DNA from 3 places in the Mesorhizobium sp. WSM3873 genome. Region 2 is predicted to be linked to each of the others. Evidence: predicted binding sites of a transcription regulator. Region 2 holds the regulator's gene; each other region holds the start of a gene.
The links. The regulator LexA, encoded in region 2, represses DNA repair genes until DNA is damaged. The targets are predictions, from matches to a motif close to TGTTCNNNNTGTGTTCNG.

Region 1: parE (DNA topoisomerase IV subunit B) is a predicted target of LexA. The motif match lies at 1,736-1,753, and genes of this name have one in related genera.
Region 3: A9K71_RS04290 (UvrD-helicase domain-containing protein) is a predicted target of LexA. The motif match lies at 1,803-1,820, and genes of this name have one in related genera.

Annotation. Positions count from the first base shown of each region.
Region 1 is NZ_LYTM01000034.1:253,092-256,369, reverse strand. It holds gene A9K71_RS20890 (type II and III secretion system protein family protein) at 1-543, opposite strand, end outside; gene cpaB (Flp pilus assembly protein CpaB) at 626-1,564, opposite strand; gene parE (DNA topoisomerase IV subunit B) at 1,819-3,278, shown strand, end outside.
Region 2 is NZ_LYTM01000008.1:115,078-118,355, forward strand. It holds gene A9K71_RS07570 (ComEC/Rec2 family competence protein) at 1-1,312, shown strand, start outside; gene lexA (transcriptional repressor LexA) at 1,306-2,040, opposite strand; gene glp (gephyrin-like molybdotransferase Glp) at 2,157-3,278, opposite strand, start outside.
Region 3 is NZ_LYTM01000004.1:146,856-150,133, reverse strand. It holds gene A9K71_RS04295 (glucose/quinate/shikimate family membrane-bound PQQ-dependent dehydrogenase) at 1-1,679, opposite strand, end outside; gene A9K71_RS04290 (UvrD-helicase domain-containing protein) at 1,861-3,278, shown strand, end outside.

The DNA of each region.
Region 1 (3,278 bases), on a different contig from region 2:
GTTGATCTCGACGAAACGGACATTGAGCTGAACCTGCTGCGAGGACGAGATGTTGACCGAGTTGATCACTTCCTCATTGCCGGAGAAGCGCGACGCGATCTTGCTCGCCTTGTCGGCCGCGACCGCGTCTTCCGCCTCGCCCGAAAGCACCACGCGCCCGTTGGCCGAACCGACCTTGATCTTGGCATCCGGCACGCTGGCGCGGATGGTGTTGGCGAGCTGATCTGTATCCAGCGTCACCTCGATGTCGATGGTGCCGACGAGCTGCTTGTTCTGGTCGAACAGCGCGATGCCGGTGGTGCCGAGATTGTTGCCCAGCACATAGAAGGACTTGTCGGTCAGCGGGTTGACGTTGGCGATCTCCGGATCGCCGATGACGATCTGATAGAAGGCCGCGTTCGTCATGATCGTCTTGGGCTTGCCCTTGGCGACTTTGATCGAGGCGTTCTTGGTCGCCGAGACGTATACGACGTCGTTGTTTGCCTGGGCCGGCGCCCCAAAGGCTAGCATTCCGGCGGCTGCCAGAAAGGCGCCCGCCGCCATTGCACGCAGAAGGCGCAGCCCTCTCGTCGTCCGTTCTTTGTTCAACACAGGCATTGTCCCGTTCCCGGCCGGTCCCCACCGGCTATTGTTCTTGTTCGTTGGAAGGAACGACGTCTCCGTCGGCGGGCTTGGAGGGAACCTTGTATTCCTCCACCTTCGTGCCGCGCGACACGATCACCGTCTTGAACTTCGGCTCTTCCGGCTCCTTCGCCACCGCATTGACCAGCGAGGCGGCGCCCGCCTCGGCGCTCGCGGCAACCGAACCGCCGAAGGACGAGATGGTGGTAAGCCCGTTGCCGCTGGCGCTGGCATCGGCGGCGGACCGCAAAGACAGCGACAAGGAGCCGACGGTGCGGGCGAGCGCTACCTTCTGCGCCCCTTCGTTCGTGACCTCGAGGGTCACGGAATTGGCGACCTGCGGCTCGGTCTTGCGCTCGTCCGCGCCCTGCCCGACCGAAAGCACCTTGGCGTCGGACACGACGATTTCGGACGTGACCGTCGAGCCGGCTGCCCCTTGCGCGTTCTTGGACACTTCCTGGATTTCGCCGGCATCGCGCGTCAGCACGACGTCGACCCGGTCGCCCGGCGTGATGAAGCCGCCGACGCCGGCGATCTCGTCGGTGCGGATGGTGACGGCCCGCATGCCCGGAGACAGCATGTTGGAAAGTGTGGCGCGGCCGTTCGGTCCCGACAGCTTGGCGAGCAGCACCGGCTCGTTGACCTCGATTGGCGACAGCACGACTCGGCTGCCTTCGGCCAGCAGCTTGTCGATTGTCGGGAAGGCGCCTTGCGGCAGAGAATCCTGCGGCCACGGAATTTCGGTGAGTTGCGACCGGTCGAGCTGCATGCCGTAGCGCAGCGGCGCATTCGCCACGACGATGGTCTTGAACTCGACTTTGGGCTCGTGCGGCACCACGATCGATGCCGTCTTCTGCTCGGACTGGGCCCTCGCCTGGCTTTTGACCCAGAAGTCCGCGGCAAAGATCGAGATCGCGCCGAAAACGGCCGCGATGCCGATCATGGTTATGGCCCTGCCCTTCACAACGAAACCCCTGACGCCCCGTGGTCTTTTGTCGTTGAGGCTCACGCTAGGCGTTAATGTTAAAGAATCAGGAATCCAAAGGGGTGGAGCCCGCCCTATTTCCGGCGGCTTGGTTATCGAATGGTTTTGGAATAAGAGACAGTTTGATCCCTGAACGGAACAGGAACTCGTTCGCCCGCCAAAAGCGTGGCAGTATCGAGGAGTGATTCGCAGTACCGGACTTAATGGCTAGCATGGACGACACCAGCGATCTTTTCGGCAACCCGGAAAAGCAGCCCCAGCAAGTACGCGCGCCCTCGCGGCCGGCCGATCCGCTGGTGCAGGCCGCGAAGCGCTCGGCCGCCGCCCGCGACGGCAGCGAGAGCTACAGCGCCGCCGACATCGAGGTGCTTGAGGGGCTGGAGCCGGTGCGCCGTCGCCCAGGCATGTATATCGGCGGCACCGACGACAAGGCGATGCATCACCTCTTCGCCGAGGTCATCGACAATTCGATGGACGAGGCGGTGGCCGGCCACGCGACCTTCATCGACGTCGAGCTTTCCGCCGACGGCTTCCTGACCGTCACCGACAATGGCCGCGGCATTCCGATCGATCCGCATCCGAAGTTCAAGAAACCGGCGCTCGAAGTCATCATGACGACGCTGCATTCGGGCGGCAAGTTCGACTCCAAGGTCTACGAGACCTCCGGCGGTCTGCACGGCGTCGGCGTATCCGTAGTCAACGCGCTGTCCGATCACCTCGAGGTCGAGGTCGCGCGCGGGCGCCAGCTCTATCGCCAACGCTTCTCGCGCGGCGTTCCGGTGAGCGGGCTGGAGCACCTCGGCGAGGTGCACAACCGCCGCGGCACCAGGACCCGCTTCCATCCCGACGAGCAGATCTTCGGCAAAGGCGCCGCCTTCGAGCCGGCCCGGCTCTACCGCATGACGCGCTCGAAGGCCTATCTGTTCGGCGGCGTCGAGATCCGCTGGACCTGCGATCCCTCGCTGATCAAGGAAAAGGATCAAACTCCGGCCAAAGCCGAGTTCCATTTCCCGGGCGGCCTGAAAGACTACCTCAAGGCCACCCTCGGCGACGAATTCCAGGTCACGCGCGAAGTCTTCGCGGGCAAAAGCGACAAGCAGGGCGGCCACGGCTCGCTGGAGTGGGCGGTGACCTGGTTCGGCGGCGACGGCTTCCTCAACTCCTACTGCAATACGATTCCCACTCCCGAGGGCGGCACGCATGAGGCGGGCTTCCGCAACGTGCTGACGCGCGGGCTTCGCGCATATGCCGATCTCATCGGCAACAAGCGCGCCTCGATCATCACGACCGAGGACGTCATGATCTCGGCCGCCGGCATGCTGTCGGTATTCATCCGAGAGCCGGAATTCGTCGGCCAGACCAAGGACCGGCTGGCCACCATCGAGGCGATGCGCATCGTCGAAACCGCCATCCGCGACCCGTTCGACCACTGGCTGGCCGACAACCCGCAGGAAGCCTCGAAGCTTCTCGAATGGGTGATCGCGCGCGCCGACGAGCGTGTGCGCCGGCGCCAGGAAAAGGAAGTGTCGCGCAAGAGCGCGGTACGCAAGCTGCGCCTGCCGGGCAAGCTCGCCGACTGCACGCAGAACGCCGCGGCCGGCGCCGAGATCTTCATCGTCGAGGGCGACTCGGCCGGAGGCTCGGCCAAGCAGGCGCGCGACCGCGCCAGCCA
Region 2 (3,278 bases):
CGCGCTTATCTCGATTGCCGCCTATCTCGTCATCTCCGGCGTGGTGGTAGCCGCCGAGCGAAGCTTCATCATGCTGGCCGTCATGCTGGTCGCCGTGCTTTTCGACCGGGCGGCGCTGACGATGCGCAATTTGGCGATCTCGGCCATCGCCGTCATTCTGGTGTCGCCGCATGAAGTGGTTGGCCCGAGCTTTCAGATGTCGTTCGCGGCAACCGCCGCTCTTGTCGGCGCCTATGCCGGCTGGTCCGACTACCGCGCCGGCAAGGTGAGAGCGCCGCCGGCAAAGCGTTCGTTCCTGCGGTTCATGTCGCATAAACTGGCAGTCGGAGCAGGTGGCGCCGCAATGACGTCGATCATTGCCGGAAGTGCCACAGCGCTGTTTGCCATCTGGCATTTCCAGCGCGTCTCGCCGCTCAGCCTGCTGGCCAATCTCGCGATCATGCCGATCGTCACGGTCGTGATGTTTCTCGCCGTCGCCAGCGCGGTCATGATGCCGTTCGGCTTCGACGGGCCCTTCCTCTATTTGATGGGCAAGGGCCTGACGGCGATGATCGCGATCTCGGCGTGGCTTTCGGAGTGGTCGCCGGTCGATGCCGTGGGCCTGATCTCGATCCATTCGGTGCTGCTGGCGACGATCGCGCTCGTCATCGCCACGATGGCGACTACCTGGCTGAGGCTGGCCGCAATTCCTTTGGCAGTCGCGGCCGTCATGATCATCCCGCAGGTGCGCACGCCGGACCTGCTGATCTCGGAGGACGCGCATCTGGTGGCGATGCCGATCGGCGGCGGCGAACTCGCCGTCAATCGTGCCCGCTCCAACGAGTTCACCACCGATAACTGGAAACGCGCGCTCAAGGCCGAAACGATCGTGCCGCCGGAGACATTCGCCAAGGGCACGCTGGACATAGCCGATCCCGTCGACTTGCCGCCTGGATCGCCTTTTTACTGCACGGGCGATCTCTGCATTGGCCGGCATCCATCGGGCGCGATCGTCGCGCTCGCCGAGAACCGCGAAGCTTCCCGACCTGCCTGCGACTTTGCAGACCTCATCGTCATCAACGACGCCACGGCCTACAATCCCTGCCGCGATCCACGTATCCTCGTCGTCACCAAGCGGCAGCTCGCGCGCGACGGCAGTGCCGCCGTCTTCTTCGATCCGCAATCGGCGACGGCGCGAGCATCCATTCAATACGCCGTCGAAAAACCGTACCGCCCTTGGCACGAACAGCGGCGCTACTCGCGTGAGGCGAGGGGGTTAGCGCCTTACAAGAAGCCCGAGAAGCCGGAAGCCAAGCCGCAGCCCCCTCAGTAGCGGCGGATGAGCCCCACGAGCTTGCCTTGAACCTTGACGCGATCAGGACCAAAGATGCGGGTCTCATAGGCCGGATTGGCAGCCTCGAGCGCGATGGAGGCGCCCTTGCGGCGGAAGCGCTTCAGCGTCGCCTCCTCGTCGTCGACCAGCGCCACGACGATCTCCCCGGGGCTCGCAGTGCTGGCGTTGCGGATGATGACCGTATCACCATCGAAGATGCCGGCCTCGATCATCGAGTCGCCTTTGACCTCGAGCGCGTAGTGCTCGCCGCCCGCGATCATGTCCGGCGGCACTGTGATCGAATGCGTCTGGTGCTGGATGGCGTCGATCGGCACGCCGGCGGCAATGCGACCCATCACCGGGATGGAGACGGCTGAAACGGCGTCGTCGTCATTGCTGGGCGTCGGCGTGCGGGCGGGCGCCGCGGGTTTGATCTGGCGGCCGAGATTGCCTTGGCCGCCCTGGATGACGCTCGGCGAGAATTTCTTCGCCGCATTGAGGCCGGGCGCGATCGAGTCAGGTAGGCGCAGCACTTCAAGGGCACGCGCCCGGTTCGGAAGCCGGCGAATGAAACCGCGCTCCTCCAGCGCCGTAATCAGGCGGTGGATGCCCGATTTCGAGGCAAGGTCGAGCGCTTCCTTCATCTCGTCGAAAGACGGCGGAATGCCGCTTTCCTTGAGCCGTTCATGGATGAACATCAGCAGTTCATGTTGTTTGCGCGTCAGCATGGCGGCCCCCATGGGTTCTGAAACCAGAATCAGAAAAACAAACCCAGAACAAACACTATCTGTTCCAGTTGTGTTCCGCAACCGTTTAAAGTTTAGTGAATGTGTTGACGTTTTGTTCAGCGTAACATCAGAACGCTGCATTCCTCGCCGGCTTGAGCCGCCGGTGCGAAGGGTTGGCGCACGATCAGGCCATTGGCATCGGCGAGCATCCTCAACATCGAGGAATCCTGGATGCCGAACGGTGTTGCGATCAACGCCCCCGCATCTTCGCGGACCACGGCGCGCACATAGTCCTGCCTGAGATCGTTGGCGTGCATTGCGACGCCTAACCGGGCCGTGCGGATTTCCTGCCGGCAGGACCGGCCGCCCAGCCGCGCCAGAAGCGGCTTCAGGAACAGCTGCGAGCAGACCAGGCTTGCGACCGGATTGCCGGGCAGGCCGATGCAGCGAATGTCGCCGAGCCGGCCAAACATCAGCGGCTTGCCGGGACGCATGGCGATCTTCCAGAAGTCGAGCTGCATGCCTTCGCCGGTCAGCACGTCATGGATCAAGTCGTGGTCGCCGACGGAGGCGCCGCCAAGCGTGACGATGACGTCGGCGCCGGCCTTGACCGCCTTCTTGACCAGGGCCGCGATCGCGTCCTTGCGGTCGGCGGCGATGCCGAGGTCGAGCGCGCGCGCGCCGACCGACTGGGCTGTAGCTATGACGCCATAGGCATTCGACGAGATGATCTGGTCGGGGCCGAGCGCGCTGCCCGGCGGCAGCAATTCGTCGCCGGTGGCGATGATGGCGAGCAGCGGCTGCCGCACCACGTTGAGACTCGGATGGTTGGCCGATGCCGCCAGCGAAAGCGCCGCCGGATCGAGCTGGCGGCCTTTTTCGAGGAGCAGGTCGCCCTCGCAGAAGTCGAGGCCGCGGCGACGGACGTTTCGTCCCTCCACGGTCGGCTCGGTCACTTCGATGCCGCCGCCGCCGAGATCGCGGACATTCTCCTGGATAACGATGGTATCGGCGCCTTCGGGGAGCGGCGCGCCGGTGAAGATGCGCACGGCCTCGCCCTTGCCGACAGAGCCGGTGAAGCCACGCCCGGCGGGGGCCATGCCGATCACGGAGAGCCGGGCCGGCGCCGAGGCTACGTCGGCGGCCCTTACGGCGTAGCCGTCCATCGCCGACGCATTGAAGGGCGGCTGGGTGCGCAGAGCCACCACGGGGTCGGCCAGCACCCGGCCGGACGCGTC
Region 3 (3,278 bases), on a different contig from region 2:
GGCGGCGTGTAGCGTCCCTCGTAACGCAGTGTCTTCAGTTCGATCCGGCACGCCAGCTGATCGAACATGGTGATGCCCCACATGTCGGCGCCGGTCAGCGGCTTCGGGTTGAACGACAGGTCGGACGACGGCTGCGTCGGCGAGGTATGGTCGCCTTCGATCGCTCCGCCCGGTGCCGGCACTTCCTTCACCGGAATGATCGGTTCGCCAGTGCGCCGATCGAGCACATAGAGATCGCCCTGCTTGGTCGGCCCTACCAGTGCCGGCACCACGCCGCTCCCCGTCGTGATGTCGACCAGCGTCGGCTGCGCCGGCACGTCCATGTCCCACAGGTCGTGATGCACGGTCTGGCGCACCCAGCGCAACTGTCCGGTGTTGAGGTCGAGCGCGGTGATCGAGGAGGAGAATTTTTCGACATTGGCGCTGCGGCCCATGCCGAGCTGGTCGGGCGTCTGGTTGCCGAGCGGCAGGTAGAGCAGGCCAAGCTTCTCGTCGGCGCTCGCCGTTGACCACATGTTGGGCGAATTATTGGTGTATTTCTGCCCCGCCGGCAGCGGCGTCGTCTGATCCGGTTTGCCGGAATCCCAATTCCACAACAGCGCGCCGGTGCCCGCGTCATAGGCGCGGATGACGCCCGACGGCTCCTCGGTCGAATAATTGTCGTTGACCGCGCCCCCAACGATGATCTTGCCGGCGAGGATGAGCGGTGCCGAGGTCGAATAGTAGTAGCCCGACTTCGGAAAGGGCATGTTGGCCATCAGGTTCAGCGTGCCGCCTTCGGCGAAGGACGGACAAACTTGCCCGTTCGCGGCGTCGAGGGCGATAAGCCGGGCGTCCGAAGTCGGCAGGTAGATGCGTGCCGCGCAGGGCTGGCCCGCCGCGATCTTCGCATCGGCGTAATAGGAAACTCCGCGGCAGGTCTGGTGCTGGCGGTTGGGATCGAGCTTGATCTTCGGGTCGTAGCGCCATTTCTCCTTGCCGGTCGCGGCATCGATGGCGATGGCGAAATTGTGGGGCGTGCAGATGTAGAGCGCATCACCGACCTTGAGTGGCGTTACCTGATAGGTCGTCTCGCCGATGTCGTCCGGACCCTTCATGTCGCCGGTGCGGTAGGTCCAGGCCGGCTGCAGCTTGGCGACATTGTCCGGCGTGATCTGAGCGAGCGGCGAGTAACGCTGGCCGAACGGCGTGCGGCCGTAGAAATGCCATTCGCCCGCCGGTATGTCGCCGCCGAGATTGGCCGTCGGCGTCACCTTATCGGTGTTGAGCGTGCCGCCGATGTCCTTCGGATCGGCGGTCATCGAATAGCCGGCCACTGCAAGCGATGCGAGCACCGCCAGGATGAGCGGAGCGCGTCCGTCCGGACCGGTGAATCCCCGCCTGGCCCATGGCGTCAGCAGCCAGAGCGCGATGAGAACGATGATGCCGCCGCGCGGGCCGAGCTGCCACCAATCAAAGCCGGTTTCCCACACCGCCCAGCACAGCGAGGCGAGCACGATCGCCGCATAGAGCCAGAGCCCTGTCGATCTGCGGCGGAAAACGAGCCAGGCGGTGATCAGGAAGGCCAGTCCGGCAATCAGGTAGTACCAGCTGCCACCCAACGTCACCAGCCAGATGCCGCCGCCGCCGAGGACCAGGCCGATAAGCAAAAGGACGAGGGAGGTGATGGTGACAGCCAAGACGATACTCCTTCGACTGTTGCGCGGTGCGGCGCCTCTGAGGCAACGGCTTGCCGTCCCTGCCCTGTTGGCAGCTTTCTCTCGCAAGTTGCGCCTGTCAAGCCGGCCCCGAATAGGGACAACTAGAACAAAACGGAGACACTTCTGGCCTTTCGCTGCCGAATCACTACATTCGGGGGCGATGTCCGGCTTTTCGGAAGACATGCCCTTTTTTGACGAACCGAATGCGCGGCCCGCCGCCCCATCCGGCCTTGCCGCGCGCGCCATGGCCGCACGCAACGCGCAGAACCGTGCGCCCGATTATCTGAACGGCCTCAATCCCGAACAGCGGCTCGCTGTTGAAACGACCGAAGGCCCGGTTCTGGTGCTGGCCGGCGCCGGCACCGGCAAGACGCGGGTGCTCACCACGCGAATCGCCCACATCCTTGCCACCGGCAGGGCCTTCCCCTCGCAGATTCTCGCCGTCACCTTCACCAACAAGGCCGCGCGCGAGATGAAGCAGCGCATCGGCTTGCTGATCGGCGAGCAGAATGTCGAGGGCATGCCCTGGCTCGGCACCTTCCACTCGATCGGCGTCAAGCTGCTGCGCCGGCATGCCGAGCTTGCCGGATTGAAATCCGATTTCACCATCCTCGATACCGATGACGTGGTGCGGCTGATCAAGCAGCTGATCCAGGCCGAAAATCTGGACGACAAGCGCTGGCCGGCCAAGACCTTCGCGCAGATGATCGACAACTGGAAGAACAAGGGCCTTGGCACCGACGAGATTCCGGAAGGCGACGCGCGCAGCTTCGGCAACGGCAAGGGGCGCCAGCTCTACAAGGCCTATCAGGAACGGCTGCAGACGCTGAATTCCTGCGACTTCGGCGATCTCCTCTATCACCCGATCCGCATCTTCCGCGCCTATCCGGACGTGCTGAAGGACTATCACCGCAAGTTCAAATACATCCTGGTCGACGAGTACCAGGACACCAATACCGCGCAATACATGTGGCTGCGCTTGTTGGCGCAGAGGCCGCAATCCTCCCCCCTTGAGGGGGAGGTGTCCGCGAAGCGGACGGAGGGGGTCGCCGCGGAAGGCGCCGCCCAGTCATCAGGCGCCGGAGCGTCGAGCACTGCCGCGAGGACCCCTCCCGACCGGGCTTCACCCGGCCACCCTCCCCTCAAGGGGGAGGGAAACCGGCGTCGATCCACTGTCAACATTTGCTGCGTCGGCGACGACGACCAGTCGATCTATGGCTGGCGCGGCGCCGAAGTCGACAACATCCTGCGCTTCGACAAGGATTTTCCCGGCGCCACCATCATAAGGCTCGAGCGCAACTACCGCTCGACCGCGCATATCCTCGGCGCCGCGTCGCATCTCATCGCCTTCAACGAAGGCCGCTTCGGCAAGACGCTGTTCACCGACCGCAACGATCCCGAGGACGACAAGGTGCATGTCCATGCCGCCTGGGATTCGGAGGAAGAGGCGCGCGCCATCGGCGAGGCGATCGAGGCCTACCAGCGGCAAAAGCACAACCTCAACGATATGGCGATCCTGGTGCGCGCGTCCTTCCAGATGCGCGCCTTCGAAGACCGCTTCATCACGCTCGGCTTGAG